DNA from 2 places in the Maribacter dokdonensis DSW-8 genome. Region 2 is predicted to be linked to the other one. Evidence: riboswitches for the same ligand, from Rfam matches in the RefSeq annotation. Region 2 holds a riboswitch; the other holds the start of a gene.

What was found. Region 2 has a riboswitch for S-adenosylmethionine ahead of I600_RS14760 (homocysteine S-methyltransferase family protein). Riboswitches for the same ligand answer to the same signal wherever they lie in the genome.
Positions count from the first base shown of each region.
Region 1: it holds a riboswitch for S-adenosylmethionine, as region 2 does, so the genes downstream of both, I600_RS01775 (Na+/H+ antiporter NhaC family protein) here and I600_RS14760 (homocysteine S-methyltransferase family protein) in region 2, are expected to answer to the same signal.

Region 1 is NZ_LDPE01000001.1:384,800-393,814, forward strand. It holds gene I600_RS01765 (DEAD/DEAH box helicase) at 1-772, shown strand, start outside; gene I600_RS01770 (M24 family metallopeptidase) at 782-2,137, shown strand; gene I600_RS01775 (Na+/H+ antiporter NhaC family protein) at 2,205-3,500, opposite strand; SAM-I-IV-variant riboswitch at 3,552-3,648, opposite strand; gene I600_RS01780 (arylsulfotransferase family protein) at 3,932-5,206, shown strand; gene I600_RS19380 (hypothetical protein) at 5,437-6,174, shown strand; gene I600_RS01795 (EF-hand domain-containing protein) at 6,304-6,603, shown strand; gene I600_RS01800 (outer membrane beta-barrel protein) at 6,727-7,584, opposite strand; gene I600_RS01805 (cytochrome-c peroxidase) at 7,842-9,015, opposite strand, start outside.
Region 2 is NZ_LDPE01000003.1:248,843-257,857, reverse strand. It holds gene I600_RS14785 (head GIN domain-containing protein) at 1-329, opposite strand, end outside; gene I600_RS14780 (acyloxyacyl hydrolase) at 334-1,431, opposite strand; gene metF (methylenetetrahydrofolate reductase [NAD(P)H]) at 1,540-2,493, opposite strand; gene metH (methionine synthase) at 2,670-5,426, opposite strand; gene I600_RS14765 (four helix bundle protein) at 5,423-5,770, opposite strand; gene I600_RS14760 (homocysteine S-methyltransferase family protein) at 5,835-6,824, opposite strand; SAM riboswitch class I at 6,904-7,013, opposite strand; gene I600_RS14755 (NAD(P)/FAD-dependent oxidoreductase) at 7,173-8,234, opposite strand; gene cobA (uroporphyrinogen-III C-methyltransferase) at 8,347-9,015, opposite strand, start outside.

The DNA of each region.
Region 1 (9,015 bases), on a different contig from region 2:
ATTCACTGCAACCATGTCCGGTGCTATTAAACAAATGGTGCAAAATTATATGTCCAAACATGTGGTGCATATTGAAGCTGATATGTCTACCCTTGGTCATAAAGGCATTGATCATAAATATGTAGTTGTGGAGCCCATTGAAAAACTAGATGTATTAACTCATTTTTTGAATTCAAAAGAGGGACAAAGCGGAATCATATTTTGTAAGACCAAGGCCGCCGTAAACAAACTGGCAAAAAAATTGGCTATAAATAAATTTTCTTCGGGAGCGTTGCACGGTAGTCTATCTCAACCCATTAGAGATCGCATTATGGGGCAATTTAGAGAGGGACATATTAAAATTCTTGTGGCTACCGATTTAGCTGCCAGAGGTATAGATGTTAAAGAATTGGGTTACGTAGTAAATTACCATTTACCAGACACCTATGATGCCTACGTGCATAGAAGTGGACGTACGGCCAGAGCAGGGGCAAAGGGACTTTCTTTGACCATTTTACAAAAAGAAGAGGTTGCAGAGGTTTTCGATTTTGAGAAAGAATTAGGTATTTCCTTTTCTAAATATCAAAAAGCGGATGCCAAAAGTATTGAAGAGAACAACACTTTATTATGGGCCAAGAAAATATTTAAGACAAAACCGAACAAAGAAATTTCAGATGAACTTAGAACGAAAGTTAAAACGGTATTTCACCATTTGACTAAAGATGAACTCGTTGAGAAAATTTTGGCACATTACTTATCTGAGCATAGCACTTCTGATAACCAATCTAAGTAAAAGTAGAAAATGAAAGTAATTTTAACATGTTTAGTATCAATTTTAGCTATGGTGGTTGTAAATGGTCAAACACCGGTGCAATCTTATTTTGAGTGGACTGATTTACCTTTTACAAAAGAAGAATTAAACACTAGACGAGAAAATCTGATGACTGAATTAGCCCGATTAAATAAAAAAGGGCTAGTATTAATTCCCGCGAAAGACGGATTTTCATTTGGTGAAACATTTAGGCAAACAGATGATTTTTATTACTTTACTGGTTTAGAATTGCCAAATGCCATTTTAGTTTTTAACTTGGACAATCAAAAAGTTACTATCTATACTCCAGAACAGGATATACGGTTTGAAAACAGTTCTAGAAAAAATGATTTTCCCGGAAGACCTCTATTAAATGATAAAAAGATCATAAACAGAACAGGTATCCCACTCGCTTCCATAGAAGATTTTACTAATCTGTTGAATTTAGAAAACTCCAATAAATCTAAAATATTAATAAATAACGGTAGACCTGGTGAAGTAAAATTTGCACCCAATGACTACATAGCTACCTATTCTCCTGTTCAAGTTCTTTTAGAGGCAATCAAAAAGAAACATACAGATTTAAGTTTTGAAAATATCTACGAAGCAATTGCCAAAGTACGTATGATAAAATCTGAAAATGAAGTAAAAATCTTAAAACAGGCGGCAAATATAACAGTTAAAGGTATTAAAGAGGCGGCAAAAGCTATAAAACCAGGAATAGACGAACGTTATTTAGAAGGCGTTTTAGAAGGCGATTTCAAGAAAAATGGTTCACAAAGGCTAGCCTTTGGGTCCATCATAAAATCCGGACCAAACTCTCATTGGCCCTGGAGAATTTTAGCAACACATTATAATCGAAGAAACCGTATTATGCAAAATGGGGATCTTGTTATTTTTGATGTGGGGTGCGAATATGAACAATACGTAAGTGATATAGGAAGAACATTTCCGGTTTCTGGCAAATTCACAAAAGAACAAAGAGAGATTCTGATGATGGAAACCAAAATTGCTGATGAAATTATTAAGTTTTTAAAACCAGGTATAACCTTTAAGGATGTGCAGAAATTCACCAATACCATTATTCCTGAACACTCAAAAAAATATATGCAAGTAGGTTTGTTTTTTGGTCACCATTTAGGCTTATCAACAGGCGATCCAAACTTATCGAATGCACTTTTAAAACCAGGCATGGTATTTACTGTAGAGCCGTGGTATTATAATCATGATAACAATATTTCAGTATTTACAGAAGATATGATTTTAATCACGGAAGATGGTTGTGAAGTGTTAAGTTCGGACTTACCTAGAACACCTGAAGATTTAGAGAATTTGATGAAAAGTTAATCGCTACATTTTATTATACCTTATTTTAATGCTATTGAGAATGTTTTTTAATATTCCTGTAGGCTATTTACTTCTTAGATTTTAATCCTACAACCAACACAGTAGACACCAATAATAACAATAGATACCAAGTATTACTTACAAGGTCCAAATAAGTTATACTACCCTTTGCAAAGCTCAAAATCATAAGCACCTGGGCTCCATAAGGCAATAATCCTTGAGTTATACAAGCAAAGACATCTAAGATAGATGCAGTCTGTTTGTTCTCTAAAGCATACTCATCATTAATAGATTTAGCAATGGGTCCAGATATAATTATGGAGACCGTATTGTTCGCAATTGCCATGTTAATAGTTGATACCAGTGTTGCAATACCAAACTGTGCCGACTTCTTACTTTTTACAAAAGTTTTAATTTTTAATAGTATAAACGCTATACCGCCATTGAACGTCACCAAAGCGGCCAAACCGCCCGTTAATAATGATAAAAGAAATATCTCCGTCATATTGGTAAAGCCTGTATATGATATTCTTGTAAATTCCAACACTGTGAAATCACCATAAAAGACACCTAAGATTCCAGCCGAAATTGCGCCCAATACAAGCGTCACAAAAACGTTCACACCTATTACTGAAAGTATAATTACAATTAAATAAGGCAAAATTTTAAGAATGGAATAATGATACTCTTCCATTTCCATTCCTACGGTATTCATGCTTAGACCTTCATACATTAAAATGGCCATACTTATAATGGCAGCAGGTACGGCTATTTTGATATTCGCCTTGAACTTATCACTCATTTTTACGTTCAGTGATTGTGTAGCGGCAATGGTGGTATCTGAAATTACCGATAGATTATCACCGAACATGGAACCTCCTAACAAGGCACCGCATAAAATACCCAGCGAAAAATTACCGGTATCCGCAAAACCAATTACAATTGGAGCCAGCGCTACTATAGCGCCAACAGAGGTACCCGTAGAAATAGACAAAAATGCAGCAATTACAAACACACCTACATATATATAGTGTCCGCTGATAACATCCAGACCTAAATGAACAATAGCATCTACACTGCCCATAGCTTTGGTTGTCGCTGCAAATGCTCCTGCCAATAAGTATATAAGACACATGGTCAAAATTTTATCATTACCGCACCCTTCTAAAAGAATGGCAATTTTCTCCTTCATAGATTGCTTAAACATGAGAAATGCTACCAGTATACCAGCAATTACGGCAATAGGAGCGGGTAGGGCATAAAAATCATTTTGAAAAATGCCTACGCCTAGAAATATTGCAATGAATATTAAAAATGGAATAAGTGCCTTTGCATTGGCTGTTACAGCTTTTACTTGAGTCATATATGGTTATTTGAAGAATCACGTTTAGAGCTATAACAAATACAATAGGAAGGATTTAACGTTTTTTCCAAGGTATTGGCTTATCGCTTTTAGCACCTTGCTCGTTATTGCAGGTTGCTATCTCTATTTGAGATTCTTGATAATTTAAGGGCGCAAAATTAATAAACCATCGGTACATAAAACCAAAAATTATACTAATTATATCTTAATTTAAACCGTTTTGACCAATTGCAGAAAATGCCATTTTAAGATGACAAAAGGCTAAAAAATTTCACTTATACAAAAGGGCCGTTTGCTGAATTATAAGCTCCATTCGCTGAGAAGCTTCATTTTCATTTAAACTTCGAACTACATTTAAAATCTAAACGGAGACTGGTATCTATACCTACTTAGATGCTTAAACCGTATAACAACCCTAAAAATTAAAATCGATGAGAAAAATGAATCTTAACTTAGGAACAACTGCATTATTTGTATGCCTGCTTTTCTTAACTTCTTGCAGTAATGATTCCGATGATGTTTCAATCACCGAAGAAGAAACAACAGATGATACTAGCGACACCAATGAAGCAAGTAGTACTGTGGACAGTGACTCCTACATTTTAGCCGTTGCACCGGACAATGGGGTATATTTAATTGATCATGATGGCAATACCTTATTTGATTGGGATTTCAATGGTGACCAATTGGGTAATGATGCCATGCTTCAATCTGATGGCAGCTTGGTAGCTACGATAAAAGCTGATAATCCACAGATAACCTTTGGTGGTTATGGTGGCGGTTTTAGAAAAATAAATGCTGACCAATCCATTGAATGGGAAGTGGACTATTCTACTAATACCTACATCTCACATCATGATGTTAATTACTTATCGAACGGAAATATCATATTTCCCGTATGGGAAGAAGTAAGTGCTGCAGATGCTGCGGAGATGGGATTTTCGGGTAATTTTAATATTTACCCTGAAGCTATTATTGAAATGAATCCATTAACCCAAGAAATAGTTTGGGAGTGGCATGCTACGGACCATATTGTTCAAGATTACGATGAAAGCAAATTAAACTTTGGTGTCGTGGCCGATGTTCCCAACCTTATTGACATCAATTATAATAATGATCAAACTGATGGTGACATTATGCATGTAAACGGTATAACCCTAGATGAAACGAACGACCTTTTATACATGACCGTTAACTTTTATAGCGAGGTTTGGGTTATTGATCATAGCACCTCAACAGAAGAGGCTGCCACCAATACCGGCGGAAACTATAATTTAGGTGGTGACCTGGTTTACCGTTTTGGAAACCCCCTTACTTATGACAATGTTGGTGAAGTGACCATGAACAGGGTACATTATCCTAATCTTTTTGATGATAATAAAATGTTGGTTTTTGTAAATAACAAATACGATAACCAGTCTGCAGTAGCAGAATACCAATTGAGTCCGCCTTATGAACTGGTAGCCGGTCAAGATAATGAGCCTGAATTAATATGGGAATTCACAGATACCGATTTATATAGTAATGGTTTAGGCAGTGGGGTTAGAATGAGTAATGGCAACACCCTTATCTGCGAAGGCACAGGTGCTATTTGGGAAGTTAATAGCGACGGAGATGTGCTGTGGAGATTTACAAATTACAATAGACCGTGGCGTGCGTATGCATTTACAAAAGACGACGATGCAATAACCGCATTAGGTCTATAATTAAAGATAGTTTTTTTGATTGATTGATTGATGACGAAGGGCTCCAATAGCAATATTGGAGCTTTTCTATTTTTAAAATTCATCTACATGATGAAATATAAGCAACTAGCATTGTTCAAATATGTAACTGGTAAAGATTCAGGTATTCGCTTTAAATCTTATGGCATCCACTTAAAACTCCTCTTTAGTCTTTGTTTTATCAATAGGTTTACCATTCCAGAATTACTAAGATGAAAATATATACTACGCTATTATTGTTATTTGGTTGGGCAATTGGCCAAGCTCAAAATACAGAGGATAACATTACTTATCAAAGCATTATAGACGCAGAACATATTATGGTCCAATTAAGTACAGTAGACCAAGCTACTATGATGTCTATGTTGCACCAGGGCTTTTACGTGTATTTTGATGTTAAAGGAAAAAAGAAGAAAAATGTTTCCATTCAATATCCAATCAATATTACTCCGCCAGAACGTCCAGAACGAAATGAAAAAGATAATTCTCGTAAAAAAACGGATGAACAAGAGCGTAAAGGACCAGACATGAACAAGCTATTGGAAGAAATGCCCAGAACGGCACGCTTTATTAATTTTGACCATGAAGAAGAATTTCATTTAGACCTAAACAATCTAGGTGTTACCATAAACTACAATTTTGACGAAGCTAAAGAACTTCATTATCACTTAAAAATACCAAAAAATAGCATTGTTGATAATGACACCAAGCTATCCAAATTATCCATTGGTATTATGACTCCAAAAATAAAATCCGAAACAAAAACTGAAAGCCCAAATGTAAGTTTTGGTGCTGGAGGTCAAGGTAGCGGACCTGGAGGTCGCAGAGGTGGTCAAGGTGGTGGTCCTGGCGGTGGAGGTAGAGGAGGTTCTCAAGGAACACCACCACAAGATCAGCGACCAGAAGAAGTCTCCTTTAATATTTGGTTTAAGGCCGATGCTAACAATTAAGTATTACAAAATTTTTCATCTATTGATTCTATAGATACGTAGTAATAATTACACTATTGGTATATATTGTTTTCACTTACTAAGAGGTAAATATACTTTTGTAACACATAAATATTAAAACACATAACCATGAAAAAAGTAATTGCAACGTTTATCATTATTGCTTCAATAACCAGTTGTAACAGTGTAAAGAACATGAACACCTCATCTATGTCCGATGCTGCTACATTATTAAGCTCACTAAGTTCTAATTCTACGGTACAGCAGGTGGCGAGCTTATTTAGCCTATTGGATACCAACAATGATCAAGCTATTAGCTCAACTGAAGCTATTGGCGAAGTTTCTGAAAATTTTGATGTATTGGACACTGATAATAACGCTAGCCTTAATTTAACCGAATTGGAAGGTATACTTGGTTTGTTAAAATAAAATCTTCCATATAAACGTATTCCCCCCGAATACGTTTATTTTCATTTTGAGTTATTTGCTAAGAACCCCCTGTTTATCTTAAACAGGGGGTTCTTTTTTTTGTAAAAGATTAATAATGAAAACTTAATTCGTTGCTTTATTAAATTTGTAAGTAATACCAATATTTAATCCAAAAGAAGAGTATGGTACTTTCTGGGACAGTTCTTTAGATGTATCAGTATTGGTATTGGATAGGTTATCTACGTAGGTAGTAGTTCTATTTACGCCTTCTGGCAAATTATCAATGGTATATAGCCCACTAACCGCTATAGTACCATCAGGTAGTTTTAAATCCGTATTGAATTCGGATATTTCCGAATCTTTACGCTTTAAACTAATACCGTAATATTCAGCTTCTACAAACAGGCTAAAGTTATCATCTAAATCATATTTATATCCAAGAGCTCCCACGAACCCTAAAGGAAAATGTCCATGAAAATCCTCTTTATAGTTCGTTTCGGAATAAGAGCCTTCCGGTACACCAAAAGCCTCGGCTTCAGCTTCAGAAAAAACAGATTTTTGGTAAATGACACCTTCCGTTTTACCTCCCAATTTTAATAATGCTCCAAAACGTCCATATATATTATTGGTGAATTTATATACCACGGATGCGGAAGCACCAAATGCCCTTGCCCTTGCAACAGCATTCACTTCTGTATCCGGTAGACTAACAATAGAAATATCCTGGTCAGAACCATGCAAATAACCTACTCCAAGATCAAAACCGAAAGAGTCGTCAAAAAAATAGGTGCCTCTAAGTTGAAAGTTTGTGCCTTCTCCATAACTGCCATATGAGTTTTCTGTTTCCGTTGTCGTAATTCGTTCTCCCAATTTCATACCTGCACTTCCAACGGCATAGCCAGAACTTGCCGAGACTTGCCATTGCCCATATGCCGTTGTGCTAAAAATTGCCAAAACAGCTATTAACATTTTATACTTCATAATTCATTATTTATGTATTAGACTAAGTAAATTTCATTCTATTCATTAAACCCAATTTTTCTTATAAATACCTAATAAATATTACGTTTAACACTTGCTAGAGTGCGTATAAAAGAGGTAGAATAAGAGTTTTAGTATTGAGCTTTTTTTAAATTGAACGCCAAATTTACATCAAACCAATAATACAGCTTAGCTTAAAAGATTTTTTAACTAATTATATTAATTTGAATTATAAACCTATTGAAATAAATGAATGGTTAATCCTCTATAAACGGATCGGCATATTTCTCATCAGTGATAAATTCTGTATCGGTCAAGGTATGTAGAAAATCAACTAATGCTTGTTTGTCATTATCGGATAAGTTTAGTCTGCGAACGTTATTACCTTGCGTAAGTCTATTATCCAAATTTGGGTTGTTCTGTACTCCGCTATTGTAATGCTCTATAACCTCTTCTAGAGTTTCAAATCTACCATCGTGCATGTAAGGTCCTGTTAAAGCAATGTTTCTTAAAGATGGTACTTTAAATTCGCCCAAATCGTTATTATTACCGGTTATACTGCCCACGCCCGGATCTGTAATAGTAGCATCTAGCCCGTTGTTTCTAGCAGCATCACCCACAAAAACATTGGTAGCATGACAATCAAAACATCTGGTCTGGTTGCTCATAAAAAGTTGCTTACCTCTATTTTCTGAATTTGTAAAATTTGGAAAGTTGTCATCTATATCGTTTACTTGTGCCAAACCTTCATCAAATTTAGATTCATATGAAACCATAGAACGTATAAATTGAGATAACGCTAATGCTATACGCTCACTGGTAACATTGTCATCACCGAAGGCATTAGTGAATAAAGCTTCATAATAATCTACGACCGACAGTTTTGCTTCCAATTCAGGCAAAGTTAGTCCCATTTCCACAAGGTCTTGAATTGGAACCAATGTTTGCTCTTCTAGACTAACCGCTCTTTCATCCCAAAAAAACCTTCCATTTTCATAAAACCTGGCATTTGCCAGTCCCATGGAATTCCTAGAAGTTAATTCACCATCAAACCCTGTACTTAAGGCAGTAGGATCAGAAAAACCATGTTCTTGAATATGGCAAGACGCGCAAGAAATAGTATTGTTCCTAGATAAATTAGTATCATAGAACAACACCCTGCCTAAAGTTGCTCCGTAATCTGTTATTTCGTTATTGTTAGGGGTATTTTCTTCATTTCTAACATCGTTATCTAAAAAGAAATCCGGCAAAAGTATATTGGCATAATTGAATGGAGAATCTGGCAAGGCTAAAATAGATGAATCAACGGCAAGGTCATTAGTATTTTCTTCATTATCATCAACAACCGTATCATTATTTTCATCATTGACCAATAGTTGTTCTTCTTCGGTTATATCTATATACTCATCTTTACTACACGAACTTAAAGTA
Region 2 (9,015 bases):
TTCGTATCGGTCAGTAATAATTGACCATCTTCTACAACAGCAGAAACCTCATTTCTAAGATTTTCACCGGTTTCTATTTCTACTTTTTGGGTGTCGCCTTGTTTTATAACCAAAGTCACATTCTCAAATACGGTAATACTCGTAAATTCAGCTACTGTAACTTCCTCTCGTATCATATCACCTGTACTCTGAAAACAATCTGAAGCGTTTTCAGAATCGCAAGAATTAGCTATGAGCAGCAAAACAAACATAGTAGTGAAGGTCAAAAATGTTTGGTACATCCCTTTTGTCCAAATGTCTATTTTATGTTTTCTATTTTCTAACATCATATTTCTACAATCGTATTCCTATCCCAAATTCTACCGCTTCCGCTTTTGCACCGTGAGACTTTAAGGTTAACGCCCCAAAAACTTTATCTCCAAAATAGCGCTTTAATCCCACACGCAAATAGGTGCGACCTTCAAAATCGAACGGATAATATACATAGTAGCCAAATTGTGAAATGACGGACATTTCATTAATGAACAGTTCATGACCCGCAAATACACCTACCCTTTTATAATCATCATCGGCATCTACATTATTCTCTGGAAAAGCAATACTTTGATACCTGATCAACTCTTTCAAAAAATTAGAAAAGTATACATCTGTCCCCACTTGAAGAGCACTTTTTCTTCCAACCCTTTTATCGGCATAGGCAGAAAGCACTACAAAGCCATATTGACCGGAATCAATAACATCACTCTCGTTTAAACCAGCTCTCAACGCAAAATTGTAACGCAATGGCTCAGTCAATTTTTCTTTTTCCCTGTGTACATAATCAATTTCAGCACCACCATCTAGATCATATACAAAACCGGCATTAAATGCCAAGGTATTAGTAGACGTATTCGGTGCCCTAAAATTGGCGTTGGAATAGTGAATTACGGACACACCTGCCTTAAAACCCAATCCTTTTATAATATTCTCTTTATGATAGTTCAACATTAAATAGGTTGAACTTAAAAAATCCGAGCCGTAGGCATTATTTCTAAAATTGGTCTCTTTATCGTACGGATTAGTAGCGTATGCAATACCTTGCCCTACGCGTAATTGCATGTTCCGCCTAAAAAAATAAAAATTGTAGTGCGCATACAAACCATAATTATCGCCCAACGTGCTGTTGTTCGTATTCTGATAAATAAAAGAGTAACCCAGATCCGGATAATTATACAACTCTTCCCATTCTTCTTCCCCGTATGTTTTGCGGTTATAACTTAAAATAACCCCTGCCGGGTGCGATGTGATCAAATGCGAAATATCTGGATTGTGCAGTATGATGGAACCATAGAACTGATTGGCATCAAGCGTGTACTTCTTTTTCTCGATAGCTTCTTGCGCAAAGCAAAAACTTACCGATAGCATTACAATGGTTAGAAACTTAAAATTCATTGTAGGCAAAAATAGTTATAAGTATCAAGTACGAAGTATTAAGTACAAAGTATTATCATTATCGGACATTTTGTTCGTAATACGATCTACTAAATACTTTTTAAACCTTTAAAATAGTGCTTCCGCTATTGCCTTAATATTATCGGATTTCCCCATAGAATAGTAATGCAATACAGGAACACCTGCCGCCTTCAATTCCTTAGATTGTTGAATTGCCCATTCTATACCTACTTTACGTACATCTTTGTTGGTGGCACAAGCATCAACAGCTTCTATTAAATCTTGTGGCATATCTATTCTGAACACCTGCGGCAATAATTGCATGTGCCTCTTTACGGCAATAGGCTTAATGCCCGGTATAATAGGTACGGTAATTCCTATTTCCTTTGCAGCTTCTACAAATTCAAAATACTTCTTATTATCAAAGAACATTTGCGTAACCACATAATCCGCACCGGCATCTACCTTTTCCTTTAATCGCTTTAGGTCCGATTGTAATGATGGAGATTCTAAATGTTTTTCCGGATAACCCGCCACCCCTATACAGAACTCACTACTGTGTTCGCTCTCCACGGTTTCATGTAAATATTTACCTTTATTCAAATCCTGGATCTGCTTTACCAAATCTATAGCAAACGGGTGTCCTCCATCAGTAGGCTCAAAATATTTTTGCTCACTTCGGGCATCACCACGTAAAGCCATTACATTCTGTATGCCTAAATAATGACAATCAACCAACAAGTATTCCGTCTCCTCCTTGGTGAAACCGCCACAAAGCACATGAGGCACCGTATCTACATTATATTTATGTTGAATAGATGCACAAATACCCACAGTACCAGGTCTCATACGTGTAGTCTTCTTATCTAAAAGCCCTTCTTTTTTAATATAGATAGTTTCTTCACGCGATGTAGTCACATCAATGAACGGAGGGTTAAACTCCATTAAAGGATCAATATTATTGTACAATTCCTGAATATTTCTCCCCTTTACCGGCGGTACGATCTCAAAAGAAAAAAGTGTTTTTCCCTTTGCATTGGTGATATGGTCTGTAACTTTCATTTTATATTCTTTTACTCTTGGTTATGAGCAAACCTTCAAGAGGCTTATTTACTTTAATTCTTCTTTGGGCGTTCGGGCGGGCTTTTCGCTATATTTTTTCTATTTCAACAACTCTTTTTACTTAACATTGGCACAGTTCAGAAATAGAAAAAGATGCCGCTGCAATCCCTAACGCATTAGTCCACTATATTTGGTGCAAGCCATTTCTCGGCTTCTTCAAACGAAATCCCCTTTCGTTCCGCAAAATCCTTTACTTGATCCAGTTTTATTTTACCAAGACCAAAGTAACGGGCTTCCGGGTTACCAAAATAATATCCGCTTACAGATGCGGCCGGCCACATGGCAAGACTATCTGTTAACTCCACACCTATGGTTTCCTTTACTTTCAGAACATCCCAAATGGTCAATTTTTCCAAGTGATCGGGACAAGCAGGATAACCAGGCGCAGGACGAATACCTTTATAAGATTCCTTTATTAAATCTTCATTGCTCAGATCTTCATTGGCGGCATAACCCCAATGCGCTGTTCTCACTTCTTTATGCAAGTATTCAGCAAATGCTTCGGCTAAACGATCCGCCAATGCCTTTACCATGATGGAGTTATAGTCATCTAGGTCTTTCTCATATTGCGCCGCCATTTCTGCCGTACCAAAACCTGTGGATACACAGAAACAACCCATGTAGTCTTGTTTCCCAGATTCTTTTGGAGCAATAAAATCCGCCAAGGCATAATCTGCGACTCCTTCCCTACGCTCTAATTGTTGGCGAAGGGTACGGAAAGTATAGTTCCCATCTGTTTTGGCTCCGCTAGGCGACCCAGTATTCCCTTCTAAACTTGAACTAGTATCGACTAAAATATCATCGTCATTAATGGAATTCGCAGGAAACAGTCCAAATACACCTTTAGCTTTTAATTTCTTTTCGGAAATTATCTTGTTCAGCATCTCTTGAGCGTCTGCGAATAAATCGGTTGCTTGTTCCCCAACAACCTCATCGGTCAATATTGCAGGATATTTACCATGCAGTTCCCAACTTCTGAAGAAGGGAGTCCAATCTATATAGGGTACCAAAACATTCAGATCTAGATCTTCGATCACCTGAATACCCAATTTGTTCGGCTTTACAATTTCAGAAGTTTTCCAATCTATTTTAAACTTATTTCTCCGTGCTGCAGAAATTGGCTTATAGGTTTTACTAGATGAACGGTTCAAGAACTTTTCCCTAAACACATCATAATCATCTTTTATACTTTTCTTATAGCTCGTAGATGTTTCTTTTTGCAACAAATCGCCCACCACGGTTACTGCTCTAGAGGCATCGTTTACATGAACTACTGCCTCTTTATATTGTGGATCAATCTTTACCGCGGTATGTGCCTTACTGGTGGTTGCACCACCGATCAACAACGGAATACTGAAATCTTTACGTTCCATTTCCTTTGCCAAATGCACCATCTCATCCAATGATGGCGTAATTAATCCGCTAAGCCCTATAATATCTACATTATGCTCAATAGCTGCTGCAATAATTTTTTCTGGTGGCACCATTACGCCTAGATCAACGATCTCATAATTGTTACAGGCCAATACTACACCCACAATATTTTTACCAATATCATGAACATCGCCCTTTACGGTTGCCATTAAAATCTTTCCGGCATTATCAGAATCTCCAACTTGCGGATTCAATAACTTTTCTTCTTCAATATAGGGTAATAAATAAGCTACCGCCTTCTTCATCACTCGGGCAGATTTTACCACTTGCGGCAAGAACATTTTTCCGCTACCGAATAAATCGCCCACCACGTTCATACCCGTCATTAAGTTGCCCTCAATAACTTCAATTGGCTTATTGGCAGCCAACCTGGCTTCTTCAACATCTTCAATAATATATTGATCAATACCTTTTACCAAGGCACGGGTAATACGCTCTTGTAAAGGTTCTTCTCGCCACGATAGATCTATTTTACTTTCCTTGGTTTTACCAACTACAGATTCGGCAAAATCTAGCAAGCGCTCCGTTGCATCATCTCTTCTATTTAGAATAACATCTTCTACATATTCCAATAAGTCTTTAGGAATATCATCATACACCTCTAGCATACTCGGATTTACAATACCCATGTTCATACCCGCTTTTATAGCGTGGTACAAGAAGACCGAGTGCATAGCCTCACGCACCGGGTTATTGCCCCTAAATGAAAACGAAACATTACTAACGCCACCACTTACACTGGCATGTGGCAAGTTTTCACGGACCCATCTTGTAGCTTCAATAAAATCGACAGCATTTAATTTATGCTCATCCATTCCCGTTGCTACCGGAAAAATATTTAAATCGAAAATGATATCCTCCGGTGCAAAATTTACCTTGTTCACCAAAACATCATACGAACGTTTTGCTATTTCAATTCTACGGTCATAATTATCTGCCTGACCTACCTCATCAAAAGCCATAACAATTACCGCGGCACCATATCTTTTTATGAGTTTGGCGTGGTGTATAAATTGTTCTTCGCCCTCTTTTAAGCTTATGGAATTTACCACACATTTACCTTGAACAACTTGCAGACCAGCTTCAATGATTTCCCATTTAGAACTGTCGATCATAATAGGCACACGAGAAATATCCGGCTCCGATATAACAAGATTCAAAAATTTCACCATAGCCTGTTTACCATCGATCAATCCGTCATCCATGTTAATATCAATAACCTGGGCACCATTTTCAACCTGCTCCCTAGCCACTGCCAATGCCTCTTCAAACTTTTCCTCTTTTACTAAACGAAGAAACTTTTTTGAACCCGCAACGTTTGTTCGCTCACCAACGTTTATGAAATTGGTTTCTGGAGTTACAATCAGGGGTTCTAGGCCGCTAAGCTTTAGAAAACGTTGTTCGTTATTCGTTGTTCGTTGTTCGTTTTCTTTACTCATAACTTCTTGTGATAATTTATGAATCCGTTCAACAACTTTTTCACTCTTTCTATTTCTTTCAAAACGATATCTGTATCTGAAATATAATTTAAATCTCCTGCTAAAATCAACTGGGTTTCCAACTCGAATAAGGAGCCTCTAGCAATATGTAAAAAATGAATTGTTTCTTTATTGGATTGTCTTCCACAACCTTCAGCAATATTTGAAGGAACAGATATAACACATCTTCTCACCTGTGAGGTTAAAGAAAATTGCTCATCTTGTGGAAAGGACTTCGTCAAAACATATACTGTTTTCACCAACATCCTAGCCTGTACCCAAATATCTAATTCTTTATAATCCATATCATATTTAAAAAACCACGATAAACCATTAACGTGCAACGAAAAACGATTTATTTACCAACAACTAAAACTGACGCGGAGCAAAATTTTTCACAACCTCAGCAATCGCAGTAATATGTTCCGGAGTGGTTCCGCAACATCCACCAACTATATTTACCAATCCTTTTTCCGCGTATTCCTTGATCTGTTCCGCCATTTGCTCAGGAGTTTCGTCGTACTCTCCAAATGCATTAGGCAAACCGGCATTGGGGTGCGCTGAGACCGCATGTTCACTTTTGGTGGACAACACCTCTAAATGAGGTACCAACTGGTTTGCACCTAAAGCACAATTAAACCCAACCGATAAAATAGGAATGTGGGATATGGATATTAAAAATGCCTCGGCCGTTTGACCCGATAACGTTCTACCGGATGCATCGGTAATAGTACCGCTAACCATTATGGGAACATCTATATTTCGTTCTTCTTTAACTTCTTCTATGGCAAATAATGCCGCCTTGGCATTGAGGGTGTCAAAAATGGTTTCTACCAATAAAATATCCGACCCACCATCTAATAAAGCTTCTACCTGTTGTTTATATGCAATACGTAGCTCATCAAAAGAAATAGCCCTATAACCTGGATCATTTACATCTGGTGACATACTTGCCGTTTTATTGGTGGGTCCAATACTACCGGCTACAAAACGAGGTTTATTTGGTTCTTTTGCAGTGAACTCATCTGCTACCATTTTGGCAATACGCGCAGATTCATAGTTGAGCTCATACACCAAATCTTCCATAAAATAATCTGCCATAGCAATCGTAGTTCCGGAAAAGGTATTGGTCTCTACAATATCTGCCCCAGCATCAAAATACTGACGGTGAACATCTGCTATAGCATCGGGTTGCGTTAACGACAACAAATCATTGTTACCTTGCAACGGATGTTCCCAATCCTTAAAGCGTTCTCCCCTAAAATCTTCTTCAGTAAACTTATAACGTTGAAGCATAGTACCCATGGCACCATCCAGTATTAAAATACGCTCTTTTAAAATTTCTTTTATATCCTTCATTTTACGCTTAACAAATTATTTGTTCGCTTTAAAATATATGATATCAAGTAAGGAAAGGAAGGTAATTATGTTCTTTCTTTAGTTATCTGTCCTTTTGAATGAGGATAGAATGTAGCACCTTCTTTTCCACTACGGAAAGGGTTGCCAAGGTTTCACAGGGTCTAGTCCCTCCGCCTTTCTTGATAACAATACAATTTAATTAGGAACGAATTGCAAAGTAACGGCACTACTCGCTCTTTACCAAGACTTCAATGGTTTTTTTAGCCAACGAAATTCTTAAAAAATGTCACAAAAAAAGCCCCCACACGTCTAAAGCATCCGGAGGCCGTACTACTCAAATAATTTAATTTATGCGATACTCTGTACTACTTCTTTCTTTGCTTCCTTCTTAGAACCATCAAAACCTTCAACACCACCAACAGTAGTATATTTCATTACAAAGCGCTTACCTGGATTGATCTGCTGGTATGCATATTGGCACATAACGGCTGCTTCATGGAAACCTGAAAGTATCAATTTCAACTTACCTTCGTAAGTATTAACATCACCAATTGCATATACTCCCGGTATGTTGGTCTGGTAATCTTTTGCGTTATTTACTTTAATAGCATTTTTCTGAATTTCCAAGCCCCAATCACCTATAGGACCTAATTTTGGAGACAGACCGAATAAAGGAATAAAATTATCCACTTCTAAATAAGTATCTTCTTTTTCCTTGTCCGTGTGCTTAATAACTACTGCCTTAAGTTCATTTTCACCGTGCAGCTCTTTTACCTCAGCTTTGGTAATCAACTTGATTTTACCCAATTTCGCCAGTTCAGATGCTTTTTCAACGGAATCCAATGCCCCTCTAAATTCATCCCTTCTGTGTACCAAGGTTACTTCTGCCGCTACATCGGTCAAAAATATAGCCCAGTCCAAGGCAGAATCACCTCCACCGGCAATAACCACTTTTTTATCGCGATATACTTCTGGATCTTTGATCATATAGGAAACACCTGTATCTTCAAAGTTTACAATATTAGAAATAGGTGGTTTTCTTGGCTCAAAAGAACCCAGACCACCTGCAATTACCACTACAGGTGCATTGTGCTTTGTTCCTTTATTGGTAGTTACCACAAAAGAACCATCTTCTAACTTATCTAGCGATTCCGCTCTTTCTCCCAAGGTAAATCCTGGTTCAAAAGGCTTTATCTGTTCCATAAGGTTGTCTACCAAAGTACCTGCCAAAATTTCTGGAAATGCAGGAATATCATAGATAGGCTTTTTAGGATATATCTCTGAACACTGACCACCTGGTTGTGGCAATGCATCTATTAAATGCGTTTTTAACTTTAATAATCCTGCTTCAAATACCGTGAACAATCCGGTAGGTCCCGCTCCTATAATGAGCATATCTGTTTTAATCATAATTCTCTTTTTAGTAAAAAGTAATTCTACAAAGTTGACATCATTCTATACAACTACTTTTTAGCTTCTTTTAATTTCACTTATTCTATATACTTATCCTTTACTAAATATGCTAAGCTTTATTTACTTCAACAAAACTGACATGCTCTTCAGCAAACTTATGAGTTGCCTTCGCTAACGCTTCACGATGTCTAACTACTTCTCCTATGATAATGATAGCAGGATTAGAAAGATTTTCTTTCTCCACCACATCAACTATGGTATCTATAGTCGCAACTCCTATTTTTTCATTCTTTCGCGTTCCGTTCTGAATTATAGCTATAGGTAATTCCGATTTACCTTCAGACTTAAATAATTCTACTATCTGAGGGAGTTTTGACATCCCCATCAATATGACTACCGTAGCACTACTTTTTGCAGCTAGGGCAACATCTGTTGATAGTTTATGCTCTTTTGTAGTTCCTGTAATTACCCAAAAACTTTCTGAAGAACCTCTTTTTGTTACCGGAATGTTTTGATATGCAGGCACACTTAAACTTGACGATATACCTGGTACCATGGCTACTTGCAACCCATGCGAGGCGGCATATTCCATTTCTTCCGAACCGCGACCGAATACAAAAGGATCTCCTCCTTTTAACCGCACCACATGTCCGTTAGATTTTGCCCTACTTACAATAAGCTCATTAATTTGCTCTTGTTGATATGCATAGCATCCTTTGCGTTTACCTACAAAAATCAATTCCGCATTCTTGGCATAATCCAGCAACTCCTCGTTCAC